Regions from separate parts of the Ferdinandcohnia sp. QZ13 genome, predicted to be linked through region 2. Evidence: predicted binding sites of a transcription regulator. Region 2 holds the regulator's gene; each other region holds the start of a gene.
The links. Region 2 encodes CtsR, which represses protease genes until heat stress. Its sites were predicted from a motif close to ATGGTCAATAAAGGTCAAACA; they were not measured.

Region 1 (6,392 bases), on a different contig from region 2:
GGCTCCTGGCGATTATCATATTTTGGATTACGTACTTAAAGGTTCTGGGGTTATTTATGGAACATTTACATATACACCAGATTTTCAATTACTTTCTTATAGATTAGATCCTAGTTAGATGTGGGGAGGCAAAACGATGAGTGTTGGTTCAACAAGTGAAATACAATTGGTGATTATAACGGGAATGTCAGGTGCAGGTAAAACTGTGGCCATTCAAAGCTTTGAGGATTTAGGGTATTTTTGCGTAGATAACCTACCTCCAACCCTGCTTCCGAAGTTTCTTGAGTTGATGAAGGAATCTGGAGGGAAAATGAATAAAGTCGCGCTTGTCATGGACCTCCGTGGTCGTGAATTTTTCGACAGCTTATTTGCATCCCTTGACGAGCTTTCAGAGGTTTCATGGATTGCACCACAAATCTTATTTTTAGATGCGAAGGATACAACGCTTGTCACACGCTATAAGGAAACAAGACGTTCTCATCCACTTGCTCCAACTGGTTCGCCACTAGAAGGGATCCAGGTTGAAAGGGAAATCCTAGAGGAAATGAAGGGGAGAGCCCAGTATATTTATGACACATCAGATTTAAAGCCGAGGGAACTACGGGAAAAAATACTAAAGCAGTTCGCATCACATTCAAGACCTACCTTTTCAGTTAACGTGATGTCATTTGGCTTTAAATATGGTATTCCAATTGATGCTGACCTTGTGTTTGATGTGCGTTTTCTCCCGAATCCTCATTACATCGATTCGATGAGACCAAAGACTGGTCTTGATGAGGATGTATCAAGCTATGTTCTAAAATGGACGGAAACCCAGAAGTTTATCGAAAAAGTAACGGATCTACTTGCATTTATGCTCCCGCAATACAAGCGGGAAGGAAAAAGCCAGCTTGTAATTGCAATTGGGTGTACAGGCGGACAGCACCGTTCTGTCACACTAGCTGAATATATCGCAAATCATTTCAAGGCTGACTATCAAACTCATGTTTCTCACCGCGATATTGAGAGGAGAAAGGAAAGAAAGTAATGACCAATCCAAAACAGCCAAAGATTGTCATCATTGGTGGAGGAACTGGCCTTTCCGTACTTTTACGAGGGTTAAAATATCAGCCAGTTGATATTACAGCCATTGTAACGGTTGCGGATGATGGGGGATCCTCTGGTCGTCTTCGCGATGAGATGGATATTCCACCACCTGGTGATATTCGAAATGTATTAGCTGCCTTATCAGATGTGGAGCCCTTGATTGAAGATTTGTTCCAGCATCGGTTTGCAGGTGGAAATGGCTTATCTGGTCATTCACTTGGAAACTTGATCCTTGCGGCAATGACAACCATAACTGGTGATTTTGTTCACGCAGTAACTGAAATGAGTAAAGTCTTAAAAGTAAGAGGAAAAGTGCTTCCAGCAGCGAATAAAAGTGTCGTTTTAAATGCTGAAATGGAGGATGGCACTATTGTTACGGGTGAATCTAAAATTCCATACTCCGGTAAAAAAATCAAGCGTGTCTTTTTAACACCGGATGATGTTGAGCCACTCAACGAATCAATTGAAAAAATTCGACAGGCCGATATGATTGTCATTGGACCAGGCAGCCTTTATACAAGCATTTTGCCAAATTTGCTTGTACCTAAAATAGGCGAAGAGGTCGTAAATGCAAAGGCAAAAAAGGTTTATATTTGTAACGTGATGACCCAGGCAGGGGAAACCTTGAACTATACAGCAAGTGACCATGTGCAGGCTTTGAATGATCATATGGGCTTGAGGTTTATAGATACCATTTTGGTCAATGATGGAGATATCCCGGAGCGCATTAAGGATAAATATGCAAAAGAGTTGGCGAAGCCAGTTGTGTATGACGTAGAAAGGCTTTCTACTTTAGGTTTATCCATCATTAATGATAAAATAATTTCATATGATAACGATGTAATCAGACATGATACAACAAAAGTAGCAAATCTTTTATATAATATGGTTTTAGAAAATAAAAACGGGTGATTGAATAAATCACCCCTCATTATAAAAAGGAGGGTGGAACCTGTGTCATTTGCATCAGAGACGAAAAAAGAACTAACAAACCTAGACATCAAAGAGTGCTGCGCAAAAGCCGAGCTTTCAGCTTTGATTCGAATGAATGGCGCACTTTCCTTCTCCAACCAAAAAATAGCGGTTGATATCCAAACGGAAAATGCTGCTATCGCGAGAAGAATTTATACATTACTGAAAAAATGCTATAATGTTGGTGTTGAGCTCCTCGTTCGTAAAAAAATGAGACTCAAGAAGAACAATGTATATATTGTTCGACTGATTGAGGAAGCAAAGGATATTTTAGAAGATTTAAAGATTTTTGAAGGTTTTTCCCTACATCAAGAAATCTCTCCTGCCCTCGTTGCAAAGAAATGCTGCAAACGCTCCTATTTACGCGGGGCTTTTTTAGCAGGGGGTTCAGTAAATAACCCTGAAACCTCCTCATATCATCTTGAGATTTTTTCATTATATAAAGAACATAATGATTCTCTTTGTGAATTAATGAACGTTTTCGATCTCAATGCCAAAACATTAGAACGAAAAAAAGGTTTTATTACGTATTTGAAGGAAGCTGAAAAAATCACAGAATTTCTCAATGTTGTTGGTGCTCACCAGGCATTGCTTCGATTTGAGGACGTACGTATTGTTCGCGACATGCGAAATTCAGTGAACCGTCTCGTGAACTGTGAAACAGCTAACTTAAATAAGACAATCGGCGCTTCCATTCGTCAAGTAGAAAATATCCGCTACATTGATGAAACAGTCGGTCTTGGCATTTTACCAGATAAGTTAAGAGAAATTGCTGAGCTCCGAGTGGCCTACCAGGATGTCACTCTAAAAGAGTTAGGTGAAATGGTAACATCCGGAAAGATTAGTAAATCTGGAATTAACCACCGTCTTCGAAAAATAGATGAAATTGCCGACAAGCTCCGTGCAGGCCAATCGATCAAATGAGTGTTTTGTTCACTTGGAAAGAAATAAAGCGCTATCATTTTGAAACCTTTTTGGTTTATTCTACGTATGAATAGAAAACTAATGAGAAAAAAACAAACAACTTAAGAATTGCACACAAATTTGAGGAGGAAGAAAAAAATGGTTGAAAGACATGTTGAGGTTGTATTAAGAACGGGATTACAAGCACGCCCTGCAGCAATGTTTGTTCAAGAAGCAAACAAATATTCTGCGGACATCTTTTTAGAAAAGGATGGGAAAAAGGTTAACGCAAAAAGCATTATGGGGCTAATGAGTTTAGCGATTGGCTCAGGTGCAACCATTACCCTAATCGCAGAAGGAAACGATGAAGAAGCTGCGGTTGAAGCTTTAACTGAATTTGTTCAAAAAGAAGCATAAAAAAATCCTCTCACGATATGATGTGAGAGGATTTTTATTTATTTACTTATTTATTGTTATCTTGTGGGTACATAACCTTGTCAATAAGACCATACTCCATTGCTCTTTCAGCAGTCATGAAGTTGTCACGGTCTGTATCTCTTTGAAGAACCTCTAATGGTTGGCCAGTACGTTCTGATAAAATTTGGTTAAGCTTTTCGCGTAAGAATAGGATACGCTTAGCTGCGATTTCAATCTCAGTTGCTTGCCCTTGTGCTCCACCAAGTGGTTGGTGAATCATAACTTCACTGTTTGGAAGCGCAAAACGCTTGCCTTTTTCACCAGCTGCAAGTAAGAAAGCACCCATTGATGCAGCCATACCGATACAAATAGTAGAAACCTTTGGCTTAATGAACTGCATTGTATCATAGATCGCCATACCAGCTGTGATTGAACCACCTGGGCTGTTGATGTATAAAGAAATATCTTTTTCAGGATCCTCAGCTGCTAAGAACAATAACTGAGACACGATTGAATTGGCAACATTATCATCAATCGCACTTCCAAGCATGATAATACGGTCTTTTAATAAACGTGAGTAGATGTCATATGCGCGCTCTCCACGGTTTGTTTGTTCAATAACTGTAGGTATTAAATTCATTTTACTTCCTCCTTCAAACAAATTAAAAGGTTTGTTATGTATTTCCATCATACAATTAAGGTCAGTAAAGGTCAAACAATTCGCTTTACTAACTTATACTATTCTACAAACGAGTATCCCATACCTCTTTAGGCAGGGAAAAAATCAAAATTTCATACGTATTCCATCATAACCGATTTGGCGAGATTTAAACATACATCTTGCAATCAAAAGCTTTCTATCCTATAATGATGAGTGCAGTTTCATCTAAAACATGCCCTCGTAGTGTAGTGGATAGCACAAGAGATTCCGGTTCTCTTATCGTGGGTTCGAATCCTGCCGAGGGCGCTACAAGAAAAATGACCAGAGAAAATCTCCTGGTCATTTTTTTATTAAATAAGGTATCCGTACCCTCAACTGTTCAATATCGTACGAAAATGGAACGACAATAGTGTAATCGTCCCCTCACCGGTTCAAAATCGAACAAAAAGGGAAAGCAAATGGCGTAATCGTTCCCTCATGGGTTCAAAATCAAACAAAAGGGGAACGCAAATGGTGTAATCGTCCCCTCACTGGTTCAAAGTCGAACAAAAAGGGAACGCAAACGACGTAATCGTCCCCTCACTTTTCTAAATTCTAAAAAGATGGAACGAATAGCGCCATCCCCCACAATCCTTTACTTTCAAATCAACCTAGTTATCCTTATACCCCAGTGTACCGTCATACACATCCTCATCAACAGGATTCACAGCCCACATCGTTTGAATCGGATCGAACTCTGATGCAAACTCTTCTTTGTTTTTATTTTTCTTTGCTTCATCAAGTGTCCCAGTGACTGGGCCTGTGTATATGATTTCATTCTTTTTCAACAGTAATCACCTCTTTAAGGTAGATTCTTTCAAAAAATGAATAAAAATGCGTGCTAAAATTTAACTTTTTCGATACGATAGAAGTAAGATAAAATAAACGATATATCATTTAGTCAAAATGTTTATTAAAATTGTGAATAAAAAAGTAAACGCTTCCATATTATTGAATCACCTCAAGGAAGGGGGAAACAATGAGTGAATATGCAAACTGGACTTTTTCAGCAGCAATCTTTAAAGCTAGTCATGACAAAGGAATTAACGCAGGCAATTACTCTTTTACAATACTCTTCTTTGGATTTGACTAAATTTCTAGAAGAGCAAACACTAGAAAATCCCCTCATTGATGTAAAACCATCAGATTTTGGACGACCAAAAAAAATGAAGGTTACAAAAGATACGTATATAAATCCAATCGACTATCTAAGTAAAAAAGAAACAACGTTATACGAGCATTTACTCACACAGATTTCTTATATGAAACTAAACAACACGAAAAAACAGACGGTCGAATATATCATCCAACTACTCGACAGTAATGGTTATTTGTATTTTCCTACAGAAGAAATAGCAAGGGATCTTAATATCGATAAGGAATCTATTGAAAATGCGATTCAAATTATTCAAAGCTTAGATCCGATAGGAGTAGGAGCAAGGTCTCTGCAGGAATGTCTTCTCCTGCAATTGCAGGTACTCCAAAATCGAAACAGGTTAGCGGAGACAATTATACAAGAACATTTTGAACGATTCGCCGAAAAGTCATGGAAGGAAATCGCTAAGGACCTAAATGTAAAGCTTTTTGATATCCAACAGGTCTTTGATTTTATTCAAACGCTAAAGCCGAGACCAGGTGCTGCCTTTCATGGTGGAGAAGCGCATTATATTGTTCCGGACATTGATATACAGGTAGAAGGCGATGTCGTCACAATGAAGATGCAAGACTCGTACCTGCCAAAGGTATCGTTGAACCTCCAGTATTATCAGCATTTTTTAGACGAAAAGGATACCAAAACAAAGTCCTATCTTCAAGAAAAAGTAGATCAATGTCAGTGGATCATGAGAAGCTTGGAGCAACGAAAAATGACCTTGCAAAATGTCATGAGTGAAATTATCAATCGCCAAATCGATTTTTTTATAAAGGGACCAGCACATTTAAAACCGCTTATTATGAGTGAAGTTGCGGATGCTCTTGAGATTCACGAATCGACAGTCAGCCGAGCGGTAAAGGACAAATTTGTGCAAACTCCTTTTGGAATTTTTGAGATGAAGTACTTCTTTAGTCGGAATATCCAAACAACGGGTGAAACGGATACGTCGTCGACGCAGGTGAAAAATGTAATGAAACAGATGATTGAAGAGGAGAATAAACAAAAGCCTTTGTCAGACCAAGAAATTGTCAGTATACTTGAGAAGGAGCATGGTATTCTTGTATCGAGACGAACAATCGCAAAATACCGTGACCAATTAAACATACCTTCTTCGACAAAACGAAAACGGTATAGCAAGTAGATTGGAAGTGTAAGAAGTTG
Region 2 (6,392 bases):
GAAGGCTTGCGCTGAACAGTAGGGCTTGAATGAGCAAAAGCACCTTTTCTAGCTGGTTTATGTAGGGTTTCCTCGACTAATGAATTCCATTCTCCACATCCGGGGCATTTCCCCATCCATTTTGGTGATTCATAGCCACAGGACTGACAGGTGAACTTCGTCTTTGTTTTTGCCATCGTCATTAATCCTTTCTTTATTAGAAAAGCGCAAGGAGTTCAGCTTTAGGAGACAAGCACAAGATAATCGCTGACAGGGACGATTAGCTTATGAACTCGAGCCGATGGCACCTTGAGCTAGATATTTTCTAAAAAAAGAGGTATACATGAATCAATTCTTGATGTACACCTCTTTTACATTTACGTCTTTTTATTTCACTGTTTCTTTTGTTTCTTCGGTTTCTTTCGTTTGGATTACGAATTCTTCGTTAACATAGTCCATTACAATTTTCTTTCCTTTTTCTATATTACCGCGTAATAGTTCTTCAGACAAACGGTCTTCTATTTGTTTTTGAATAGCACGGCGTAATGGGCGTGCTCCGTATTCTGGATCATATCCCTCTTCTGCAATTCGGTCTTTAGCCGCTTCTGTTAATTCAAGCTCAAACTCTTGCTCCTGCAGGCGTTTTGTTAACTGATCTGCCATTAGGGTAACAATTTCCCTTAAATGCTTCTTCTCTAGTGAGTGGAAGACAATCGTTTCATCAATACGGTTAAGGAACTCCGGACGGAATGCTTTTTTTAACTCTTCCATTACCTTATCCTTCATGTTTCGATAATCTTGCTTCTCATCATCAAGCGCAAAGCCAACATATTTATTACGTTTTAGTGTGCTAGCTCCAACGTTTGATGTCATAATTAAAATCGTATTTCTAAAATCAACCGTACGGCCCTTAGAGTCTGTCAAACGACCATCCTCTAGGACTTGAAGTAAAATATTGAACACATCTGGGTGTGCTTTTTCAATTTCATCTAAGAGGATAACAGAATACGGCTTACGGCGAACCTTTTCTGTTAATTGGCCTCCTTCTTCATAGCCTACATATCCTGGAGGTGAGCCTACCAATCTTGAAGTTGAGTGCTTCTCCATGTACTCAGACATATCTACACGAATCATTGCATCTTCATCACCAAAAATGGATTCAGCTAAGGCACGCGCTAATTCTGTTTTTCCAACCCCTGTTGGTCCTAGGAATATGAATGAACCTGTTGGGCGCTTCGGATCCTTTAATCCAGCACGTGAACGCCTTACAGCCTTAGATACTGCCTTTACAGCCTCTTCTTGACCAATCACACGTGAATGAAGGATTTCCTCCATATTTAGTAATTTATCGGCTTCTGTCTGAGCTAGTTTTGATACAGGAACCCCAGTCCAGCTTGATACAACCATTGCAATATCATCCACTGTTACCTCAGAATTCTCTTGACCCTGTTTTTCTTTCCAGTTTTTCTTCGTTTCTTCTAACTGTTCACGAAGGCGTTGTTCTGAGTCGCGTAATGAAGCAGCTTTTTCAAACTCCTGACTTTGAACTGCTGCATCTTTTTCCTTACGCACCTCTTCCAGCTTTAGTTCAAGCTCCTTTAGATTTGGCGGAGCTGTGTACGAACGAAGACGAACCTTTGAACCAGCCTCATCAATCAAGTCAATAGCCTTATCTGGTAAAAAGCGATCTGAAATATAACGATCAGAAAGCTTAACCGCTTGAATGATTGATTCATCCGAGATGGATACTCTATGATGTGCCTCATAACGGTCACGCAATCCTTTTAAAATTAAAATGGACTCCTCTACAGATGGTTCATCCACCTGGATTGGTTGGAAGCGACGCTCAAGAGCAGCATCTTTTTCAATGTATTTTCTATATTCATCTAATGTCGTTGCACCGATACATTGTAGCTCACCGCGAGCAAGAGATGGTTTTAAAATATTCGACGCATCAATCGCACCTTCCGCACCGCCAGCACCGATTAACGTATGAAGTTCATCAATAAACAGAATAATATTTCCTGCTTGGCGAATTTCATCCATTACCTTTTTCAAGCGGTCTTCAAATTCTCCACGGTATTTTGTACCTGCAACTACAGTACCCATATCAAGTGTCATTACACGCTTATCGCGAAGCGTTTCTGGAACCTCATTGTTTATAATTTGCTGGGCTAACCCTTCGGCAATAGCCGTTTTACCTACACCAGGCTCCCCTATTAAAACAGGGTTATTTTTTGTACGACGGCTAAGTACTTCAATCACACGTTGAATCTCTTTACTACGCCCAATCACGGGATCAAGGCTTCCTTCTCTTGCAATCGCCGTAAGATCACGAGCTAAACTGTCTAGGGTTGGTGTATTTGCATTAGCAGATCCACCGCCATGATGCCCTGATGATGACTCATTGCTTCCCAATAATTGTAAAACCTGTTGGCGAGCTTTATTGAGACTCACTCCAAGATTGTTTAATACTCTTGCAGCGACACCCTCGCCTTCACGAATTAATCCAAGTAGGATGTGCTCTGTTCCTACATAGGAGTGGCCAAGCTTACGAGCCTCATCCATTGATAACTCAATTACCTTTTTCGCACGTGGTGTGTAATGGATGGTCTGTGAACCTTCCTGACCACGGCCAATTAGGGCTTCTACTTCTTTTTGTATTTTTTCAGGTCCTAATCCAAGTGCAAGCAACGCCTTTGCGGCAATTCCTTCGCCTTCACGTATAAGACCTAATAATACATGCTCAGTTCCAATATTGTTATGTCCCAATCGCACAGCTTCCTCTTGAGCTAACGCTAACACCTTTTGTGCACGCTCAGTAAATCTGCCAAACATCATAACCCATCACCCTCCATGTCAGTAGTCTTATTATTTTCTAGTTTTAATCTTTCTCGAATGATAGACGCCCTTCTGACGTCCCTTTCATTTGGCCTTAATGCCCCACCGGCATAGACCTGCAAGAATCCAGGTTGAGTTAAAATCATGAGTTCATTAAGAATGGTTCTTGATATATCTTTTATATAGCCAAGATCAATACCCAATCGAACATCTGACAAACACTTAGCTGCTTCTTTCGATTCAATGATCCTACTATTAGCTAAAACCCCATAGGAACGAAATACACGGTCCTCTAATTGTATGTTGGAAGTCTTCACAAGTGCTTCTCGAGCAGAGCGCTCTTGTGCAATTAGCTGTGCAACTACACTCTTTAAGTCTTCTACAATATCTTCTTCCGTCTTTCCAAGCGTAATTTGGTTGGATATTTGAAAAATATTCCCTAACGCCTCGCTGCCTTCACCATAAATTCCTCTTACAACTAGACCGAGTTGATTGATTGCTGGAATAATACGACTCATTTGATGTGTAAGGATGAGTGCTGGAAGATGCATCATCACAGACGCTCTTAGTCCTGTTCCTACATTTGTTGGGCAACTTGTTAAATAGCCTCTAGTTTCATCAAATGCATAATCAACATGTTCCTCTATCCAATCATCGAGGTTATTTGCAACCTGCAAAGCCTCTGATAATTGCAACCCTGGGAATAAACATTGTATTCGGATATGGTCCTCTTCATTAATCATGATGCTAATTTCTTCATTTTCAGATAAAAGACAAGCTCCTAACTGAGAGTTTTCGGCTAAATGTGGACTTATCAAATGCTTTTCAACCAGGACCCTTTTTTCATTCGGCTGAAGCTCCATCATTTTTAATAATTCAAATTCTCCAATTGAGGGAAAACTCTTTCCAGCAAAGCCTTTTTGAAAGACATCGACTATTTGCGCAGCTTCTTCATTTGAATATACCGTTGAGAAAGGTACATTTTTCAGATTTCGAGCAAGTCTAATCCGTGAACTTAAGACAATATCTGAATCAGGACCTTCTTGACTCATCCAAGCACTCAGAGCTTGATTGATAAAATGCTCAAGTGACATTGATTAAACCTCCCCTTCTTTGTAACCACTCAGTTTCTTTTCTAGTTCTCTTACGTGGTCACGAACATCTGCAGCTTTTTCAAATTCCTCGGAAGATATATACTCCTGCATCTTTTGCTTAAGGTGTTCAATCTCTTTCCGAATATGGAATGAGCCTCCGATTCGTTTTGGAATTTTCCCTGTATGATGTGTATTGCCACTATGCAGACGTTTTAAAATTGGGGTGAGTTGTTTTTCAAAGGTTGGATAGCATTGCGAACAGCCAAACCGACCTACCTTTGCAAATTGTTGAAAAGTCATTTTACAGTTCTCGCATTGTAAAACTTCATTTTTTTGAAATGCATGTTGCTGTGAACCTGTAAGTGGCTCAAACTGAAGAAGTCCTGCTAATAAGTTATCTATTGAAAAGCCAGATGTGCCTGGAAACATGAACATCTCACTTTTTTCTTGAGCACAATGTTCACAAATATGAACCTCTGTCTTTTCACCATTAATCACCTTTGTAAAATGAAATGTCGCAGGGCGTTGATTACATTCTTGGCATATCATGATAACACCTTCCTATAACCTTTTATCTATACATAAGGGATGTAAGCATGGCCTTTAACATTCTTGCTCTTAGTTCATCCCGATGTGGAAGCTCAATAAACAAGACAGAGCGGTCAATCACACTTAACATGATCTTCGCCTCTCTTTTCGAGATCACTTCCTCCTCAATCAAACGCAAAATGACATCCTCAGCACTTGTTTGAGAGATCCGTTTATCGATAAGGCGTACAAGCTGCTTAATCAGTTGAGAATCGTCATTCGTTTTCACCCTCATAATCCGAATGTAGCCTCCGCCACCTCTTTTACTTTCCACCAAATAGCCTCTCTCTAACGTAAACCTTGTATTTATCACATAATTAATTTGAGATGGGACACATTCAAATTTATCGGCAATCTCACTTCTTTTAATTTCAACTATAGCTCGATCACTTGTATCAAGAACACTTTTTAGATATTGTTCAATGATATCAGATATATTCCTCATTATGACCACACCTCACCTTGACTTTGACTATATTTGACTATAACTATAATATAAAATGACTGCACTAATTTTTCAACTGTTTCGCATGTGAAATTGAAAGTAGAAAAAGGCAATCATTTACATTTAAATGGCTTTACTATCCTATACTTTCCAAACCCGGTACATCTCTAAACACCAAATTAAAAAATTTTTTGTACCATTTCCCGCTTAGACATTTCTTCATATAAGCGTAAACGTTCATTTTTACTTGCCACTTCCACATCAATTGTGTATTGACAATTGTTTTCTAGCTTATCCTTTGAATACTTAATATTAAAATCTTTCACCCTAAAACCATTATCTTTAAATAATTTTAAAATGGATGAAGATGAGGATATATTCTCATGAATAATGATATGAACGACTTTTCGTTTTCTCGATTTAAAAAAGAACTCTTCAAATCGGTTTAGAAAAATTAAGCTTAATAATACAACAATTGTTGTTAATATGGCAGGAGCATACATCCCTAATCCAATTATTAACCCTAAGCCCGCAACAACCCAAATTGACGCTGCAGTAGTTAGCCCTCGAACCGTAGCATCCCTTACTAAAATAGTACCCGCACCCAAAAAGCCAATACCACTAATTACATATGAAGGGATTCGCGCCGGGTCAAAACGGACATTTGTACTCATTTCTAAATAAGGCTGAAACCCATAGATAGACATCAGCATCATTAAACAAGAACCAACTCCAACCAGTAAATGTGTACGGAAACCAGCAGGATGTTTATGTACCTCTCTCTCCAATCCAACTAACCCGCATAATAACGCGGCCATAAAAATGCGAAGCGACATCGTAAAAAATTCATGAGTTTGGAACGATGCAAAAAATTGTGCCATGTCACATCCCCCCTGTTCTATAGACATAGACCTGTAAATTACTTATTCGATAGAAAATTTAAAATCCCCTTTAATCTAAACAGAAAAAAGGTAGTGTTTTATCATTATACGAATCGTTCAAAACGATTATGATTATCCAAATTACCTTTTTTAGAATAGTATTTCAGCCATAGGACCTTAGACATTTTTTATCATAAACCATGCATTTAAAAATATAGATCATTTTTGAAATGTAAAATTTAACACTGATATATGAGGAGATATTTTATAAAAGATGACGTATATTGGTATATGGTTATCAATTCGTATATATGTATGGGATTACGTGCAGATTGATAAACAATTATAGCGTTTGTGGCTTTGTGGGTTTACGGTATACCAGTTTTCGTTTTGCAGTTGGGTGATATAATGTTTATGCTGTTTGCGGGTTTAGCGTTTCCTAATCCTTTACAATTAAGGACCTATTTAAAGTGTTCTTTAAGCCAACATTACCCAATTTTTGCCATTATTAAAAGTGACAATCTAAAACCTATCCTTTATCAAACCATGAATCGGCACTTTTCG
Region 3 (6,392 bases), on a different contig from region 2:
TGTAAAAATGATTTTGACACCTTTCAACGTGTCCTTGGAATGACGCTTGCATCGACTCCATTTTGGATCATTATTGCTGGTTTTGGTGTTGCGACTGCTGGGCTTCCAAGTAAAGACCAGGTATTTCAATCATTTATCGTAGGGATTTCCTCTGGGATTATCGCAACCGTGCTATTCTTTTTTGCAACTGAGCTTGTCAAGCACGATCAAAGTAAGCTTGCTGCGGTTGAAGCCACCCAGTCAGCCCAGATTATTTTTGTGATCTTTGGTGAGGTTCTATTATTAAGTGCACCTCTTCCCACTATGTATTCTTTTGTTGGATTATTGATGATTGCGGGTGGAATGGTATTGCATAGTATGTTTTCAAATCGTAAGTCACCGATAAAGGTGAATGAATTGGAGACAAAATCAATATAAAAAAATGCAGAGCTCAAACGTGGCTCTGCATTTTTTATGGGTGGATTATTTTACTACAATTTTATTTTCTTCGACTGTTACGTTCAAGCTTGTTTGGTTTTCATTTTCTAAAAGTACATCAGTGATTTGGTCTTCAAGCTGTTCTTGGATGACACGACGTAATGGACGTGCACCAAATGCTGGGTGGTATCCTAGCTCAGCTAATTTTTGTTTTGCAGCATCGTCAACCGTGATGGTTACATCTTGTTCTTCAAGAGTTGCTTCAAGCTCATGTAACATAAGGTCAACAATTTGTAGTAAGTGTTCTTTTTCAAGCTGTTTGAATTCAATGATGGCATCAAATCTGTTCAAGAATTCTGGCTTGAAGAAGGAACCGAGTGAATCAAGGATAGATGTTTCCTTATAAACATCTGTATCAGCTTTTTCAAAGCCAACCGTGATTTTCTTAGGTCCGCCACTTCCTGCGTTACTTGTCATGATAATTACAGTATCTTTGAAGCTTACAGTGCGTCCTTGGCTATCTGTTAAACGACCATCCTCCAAAATTTGAAGGAACATATGCTGAACATCTGGATGTGCCTTTTCAATTTCATCTAAAAGGATGATGCTATAAGGGTTGCGACGAACTTTTTCAGTAAGCTGTCCTGCTTCCTCATGGCCGACATATCCAGGAGGTGAACCGATGATTTTAGAGACAGAGTGTTTCTCCATGTACTCACTCATGTCGAGTCGGATCATGGCATCCTTCGAACCAAATAGTTCTTCAGCAAGTGTTTTTGTTAATTCAGTTTTACCTACACCTGTAGGCCCGACAAACAGGAAGGAACCGATTGGTCGATTTTTAGCCTTCAAGCCAGCACGGCTACGACGAACGGCTTTTGCAACCTTTGTAACGGCTTCTTCTTGACCGATTACTTTTTTCGCAAGGTTATCAGCAAGATGTTTCATTTTTTGTTGTTCATTTTCTTGAAGCTTACCAACAGGGATACCCGTTTTCTTCTCGACAATTTGTTGGATATTCGTTACATCAACCACATACTCTTCTTTATTTTCCGGATTATTTAATTGTTTTTCTAGCAGAATTTCTTGATGTCTTAGTTTTGCTGCTAATTCGTAGTTTTCTTCCCCAGCAGCTTTTTCTTTTTCAGCTGCGATCTTTGCAAGCTCTGCTTCGATATCCTTTGGATTTGTGGCTCCAGATGCTAAATTCATTTTTGAACCAGCTTCATCAAGCAAGTCAATTGCTTTATCTGGTAAGAAGCGGTCTTGAATGTAACGATGTGATAATGTTACACAGGCACGAATCGCTTCTTCTGTATACCTTACACCATGGAAGTCTTCATATTTTCCTTTAATACCTTCAAGAATCTGAATCGCTTCGTCAACTGTAGGTTCATCCACTGTTACAGGTTGGAAACGACGTTCTAGTGCAGCATCTTTTTCAATTTGTCGGTATTCTTTTAATGTTGTGGCACCGACAACTTGAAGCTCGCCACGTGCAAGTGCTGGTTTTAAAATATTACCAGCATCCATTGAACCTTCAGCAGATCCTGCACCTACTAAAAGGTGAATTTCATCAATAAATAAGATAATATTTTTACGTTTTTGAAGCTCAGCAATGAGTTGCTTCATTCTTTCTTCGAATTGACCACGAATACCAGTGTTGGCAACGAGTGATGCGACATCTAGTAAATAAACCTGTTTATTTGAAAGCTTACTTGGCGCTTTTCCTTCAGAAATTTGTAGGGCTAATCCTTCTGCAATTGCAGTTTTACCTACCCCTGGTTCCCCAATTAGAACAGGGTTGTTTTTATTACGGCGGTTTAAGATTTCAATGACACGTTGGATTTCCTCGTCACGGCCTATTACTGGATCAATAAGTCCAGCCTTTGCCATTTGAGTTAGGTTTCGACCAAAATGGTCGAGTAGACCTCCGCCATTTCCTCCGTGTTTAGGTTGTGTTTGTTGTTGATTCATTCCCATTTGTTGACCGAAGGCATTACCTTTAAATAGATCATCAAATGTAAAATTAGGGAAACCGTACATTCCTGAAGGTATTTTCATGTTGTTCTTCTCTTTCGCATAACACTCACTGCAAAGTTGAATTTGTCGCTTGTCATTGTTCACTTGTACGTGTAACTGAATAGTAGCTTCATTTTTATTACATGCTTGACAAATCATAAACAACTACCTCCTTGAATTTTGACTATCTTTGACCAATTAAAGACCAAAAACTAAAGCCGCCACATCCTGTGGCAACGTCTTTGTGACCCATATCATATGGGCCCAAAAATAGGTCGTTCGTGATGTTTGACCATCTTTGACCTTATGTCTACATTATACTTTGACTATCTTTGACTTTCAAGTAAAAAGCACTAGAAATTTTTGCCACGGACAACGAAGGAATAGCTCGTCTTAATTTAAGAACTTGTACATATACATGAATTAATACAGATAATTAATGAGGTGGCTATTTGTGCGAGGGAATTGGGGGGCAGCATTTCAAATTGGTGCTGTTTATGTTGGAACAATCGTAGGAGCAGGATTTGCAACAGGTCGGGAAATTGTAGAATTTTTTACCCAATATGGTCTATACGGTTTATTCGGAATTGGAATAAGTGGTTTCTTATTTATATGGTTAGGAACTCGAATCATGATCATCGCAAACCGAATTCAAGCTGTTTCGTATAAAGAATTTAATGAATATTTGTTTGGAAGAAAAACAGGATTTTTTGTGAACGGATTGATGCTTCTTGTACTGATAGGGGTTACTTCGGTCATGCTTTCGGGAGCAGGTGCAGTCTTTTACGAACAATTAGGTTTGTCCTTTCAACTTGGAATTTTTGTGACGAGTGCGCTTTCCATATTTGTTTTGATATATGGGGTCAAAGGGTTATTTGGTGTGAACATGTTTGTGGTACCAATTATGATTTTCTTCAGTGTTGTTTTAGCAGTAGAAGTCATTTCTACGGATGTAACAAGTTTATTTAGCAAACCTGAGTTAGAGTCACCAAGTTATAAATGGATGATTTCGCCATTTTTATATGCTGCATTTAATCTAACCATGGCGATGCCAGTTTTGGTTCCACTTGCAAAAGAAATTAAACATGAAAATACATTAAGATGGGGTGGATTGCTAGGTGGAGGTGCATTATGTCTGATTTTATTAACAAGTCATATATCCTTGTCGTCACTCCCAAATATACATACCTTTGAAATTCCAATGGCTGAGGTGATGAAAAACTTCATGGCTGCTTTCTCCTGGCTGTACATCCTTGTGATTTATGGAGAAATCTTTACTTCAGTGATTGGGAATTTATTTGGGCTTGAGCGTCAATTGAAAAATGTCATCAAACTCCCGTCAATCCTAATTGTATTCGGTATTTTGTCCATCGCCTATTGTCTAAGCCAGTTAGGCTACGGCGCATTAATCTCTTTTTTATATCCATTGTTTGGGTATATGAGTTTGATTTTATTAGTTCTATTGGCAAGGCCAATGAAACACCTACCGAAAAAATAAAGAGGTTTAAGGTAACCTCTTTATTTTACTTTTCATTAATGAACCTCATCAGAGTAAGCAAATGATTCTTTTAAGTGACAGGCTAACTGGATTTTCAGAAAGTCTTTTGGATCATTAAAACTTAAATGAAGAATTTCCTCGATTTTTTTTAGGCGTTGATATAACGTATTGATATGAATGTGGAGACTTTTAGCTGTTTCGTTTATCGATTTATTTAATTTGATATAGGTTAGCAATGTCAGTTCTAAGTCATTTTTCTTTGACCTTGCAGTATTTAAGGGTTGAAAAAAGCCATTTATGAATTCCTCTATTTCATTCGTATCCTGATTAATAAATAACCGATTAACCCCAATACTTTCATAGGTAATGATACCTGTTTCCTTTTTATTCACTAGATATGCTACGGATTTCTTTGCTTCTTCATAACTCTTCCCTATGTGATAAGCTCCCTTTTTAGTTGAACCGATACCTACGCATACGAATGAGTCGTTATTATTCGTCCAGTTCTGAATAATGGTTTTCAGTCTTTTTATCAAATCATCAACTAACGAACTGTCAGCTAATGAAACGAGTAAAATGATTTTATTATGAAACCCATAAATGAGCCTCACGTGAAGAATATTCTTTTTAATTAATGAGATGATACTATGAATATCTGCACCAAGCTTATATAAATCCTTATAGTTTACAAGTTCGATGACTCCAACAAAAAAGGAGTGGGATGGAATTAAATTGAATTCCTTTCTCTTTGCAATAAGAGCCTCGGGTTCTCTACTCTTAATAACCTCATTAAAAAATTCATGTGTCTTCTTATAATAAATTTCTTCTAATGTATGTTTTTTTACAAGCTCAAGGGCAAGAATGGCTCCACCTTGCTCAATAACAATCCGATCAATAATCGACAAAGTAGTAGAGTAGGGTAAAATAAAACAACCAAGAAAAATGGTGCCATTGATGATAGGGTATAAATAATATTTTTCTTCTATAGGTTTTCGGATTTCGACGAAAACAGCATGTCTTCTCTTTTTAAAAATTCTAGAGATTTCATCTACGCTAAAATCACTTTTTTGATGGACCTGGTTATGATACCAATCATTTTCCAAATAATCATAAAAGGAAACTTTACCATTTATCATTTTGCCTATTTCTTTTACGATGGTCTTTAAACCTTTATTTTGGAGAGAGAATTTAATAAGGGTATTGTGTACTTCATTTCTTTTTGAAAGCTCTTGTAATTTTTCGTTCACTTCTGTATAAAGGCGTGCATTCTGGATAGCAATTGCTACCTGTGAAGCAAAACCTTGTAAAAGTCGTACATCACCCTCAGTAAATTTCCCTATCTTATCAAATTGGTGTATGGTCATCACACCAATCCGCTGGTCCCCAATCGAAATTGGTACACTAACGATGGCTTGAATCACTTTTCCTTTTGAAGATGAGTTGATAATCTGCAAGTTTTCAGGGGAAATGGAGTGATCGCCCATTTTTTTATAAATCTGGTCTGTCGAATGATAGATTAATGGTTTCCCTTCCTTAAAAACCATTCCAGTTATAGATTCCCCTACATTCATCCTCAGTTTTCCAATGATTGGTTCAAATCCAACACTTGTTTTCGTAATAATGACCTTTTCATTAGGATCATAAAGTTGGAGATACCCTGCATTTGCTACAGGTATTACTGACAATGCGTTTTTTACAATTTTCTCTAGTAAATCATCAAGAACAAGTGATGAAGAGACAGAGCGGATTCCCTCAATCAAAATATCCAGTTCCGCATCTTTTGCTTGAATCTGGCTTTTAGCGTCCAATAGCTCAAAGCAAATAGATAAATAATCCAAATCTCTTTTATCAAAGGGAGAAGTTATACAGTTGGAGCGAAGGAGTACTTGATGCCTATTCACGTAAGAAAATGAGATATACAAATTCTCCTCATCCGTAAAGGTCGTGTATGTGTCATCGAAATTTAATTTTAAAACGTTAATATTTTCATTTTTTAACTTTCCTTTTTTGTGTAAGAGTTGAAAGGAAGTATCATGTGGTTTTTGAACCCAAATTTCATAAGAAGATTTCTCAAACCCTTTTTCTAAAAAGGAGAGCAGTTGATTTGTTATCATCCTAACCTCCAAAAGTATATATATAGAAAGTTCTGTTTTTTTTGAATTATATATGTAATATAATACATTGTAATAGCTGGTTCAATAAATTACTATAAAAATTAGAAAATATAGAATTTTCAACCTTAATTATTTTGAATGCGCTTACTTTTAAAAGGAGGAGTTCAATAAAAAATGTAAGAAAACTATTTTACACTTGGAGAAAATCTGAAAAGGAGGATGTTTGATTTGGAAAAAGTATTAAAAACCGCAAATAGCTTACCACTTTGGATCTTTGCTTCACTGGTAGTTGGGATCGTCATCTTTCAAGGAATCATTTTTATTCGACTAGCATCAAAAAC

Region 1: a site for CtsR is predicted at 4,076-4,096, ahead of clpP (ATP-dependent Clp endopeptidase proteolytic subunit ClpP). Genes of this name have one in related genera too.
Region 3: a site for CtsR is predicted at 2,725-2,745, ahead of RGU12_RS04965 (ATP-dependent Clp protease ATP-binding subunit). Genes of this name have one in related genera too.

Annotation. Positions count from the first base shown of each region.
Region 1 is NZ_JAVIVW010000015.1:1,059,694-1,066,085, reverse strand. Features, by position in the region: gene RGU12_RS19065 (NUDIX hydrolase) at 1-118, shown strand, start outside; gene rapZ (RNase adapter RapZ) at 137-1,027, shown strand; gene mgfK (gluconeogenesis morphogenetic factor MgfK) at 1,027-1,998, shown strand; gene whiA (DNA-binding protein WhiA) at 2,041-2,982, shown strand; gene RGU12_RS19045 (HPr family phosphocarrier protein) at 3,121-3,378, shown strand; gene clpP (ATP-dependent Clp endopeptidase proteolytic subunit ClpP) at 3,425-4,018, opposite strand; tRNA gene RGU12_RS19035 (tRNA-Arg) at 4,274-4,345, shown strand; gene RGU12_RS19030 (hypothetical protein) at 4,690-4,866, opposite strand; gene rpoN (RNA polymerase factor sigma-54) at 5,068-6,372, shown strand.
Region 2 is NZ_JAVIVW010000002.1:291,387-297,778, forward strand. Features, by position in the region: gene radA (DNA repair protein RadA) at 1-176, opposite strand, end outside; gene clpC (ATP-dependent protease ATP-binding subunit ClpC) at 367-2,820, opposite strand; gene mcsB (protein-arginine kinase McsB) at 2,817-3,914, opposite strand; gene mcsA (protein-arginine kinase activator protein McsA) at 3,918-4,463, opposite strand; gene RGU12_RS13195 (CtsR family transcriptional regulator) at 4,486-4,947, opposite strand; gene RGU12_RS13200 (MgtC/SapB family protein) at 5,127-5,828, opposite strand.
Region 3 is NZ_JAVIVW010000001.1:1,020,684-1,027,075, reverse strand. Features, by position in the region: gene RGU12_RS04970 (DMT family transporter) at 1-417, shown strand, start outside; gene RGU12_RS04965 (ATP-dependent Clp protease ATP-binding subunit) at 463-2,598, opposite strand; gene RGU12_RS04960 (YkvI family membrane protein) at 2,894-3,937, shown strand; gene RGU12_RS04955 (helix-turn-helix domain-containing protein) at 3,973-6,051, opposite strand; gene RGU12_RS04950 (DUF5058 family protein) at 6,271-6,392, shown strand, end outside.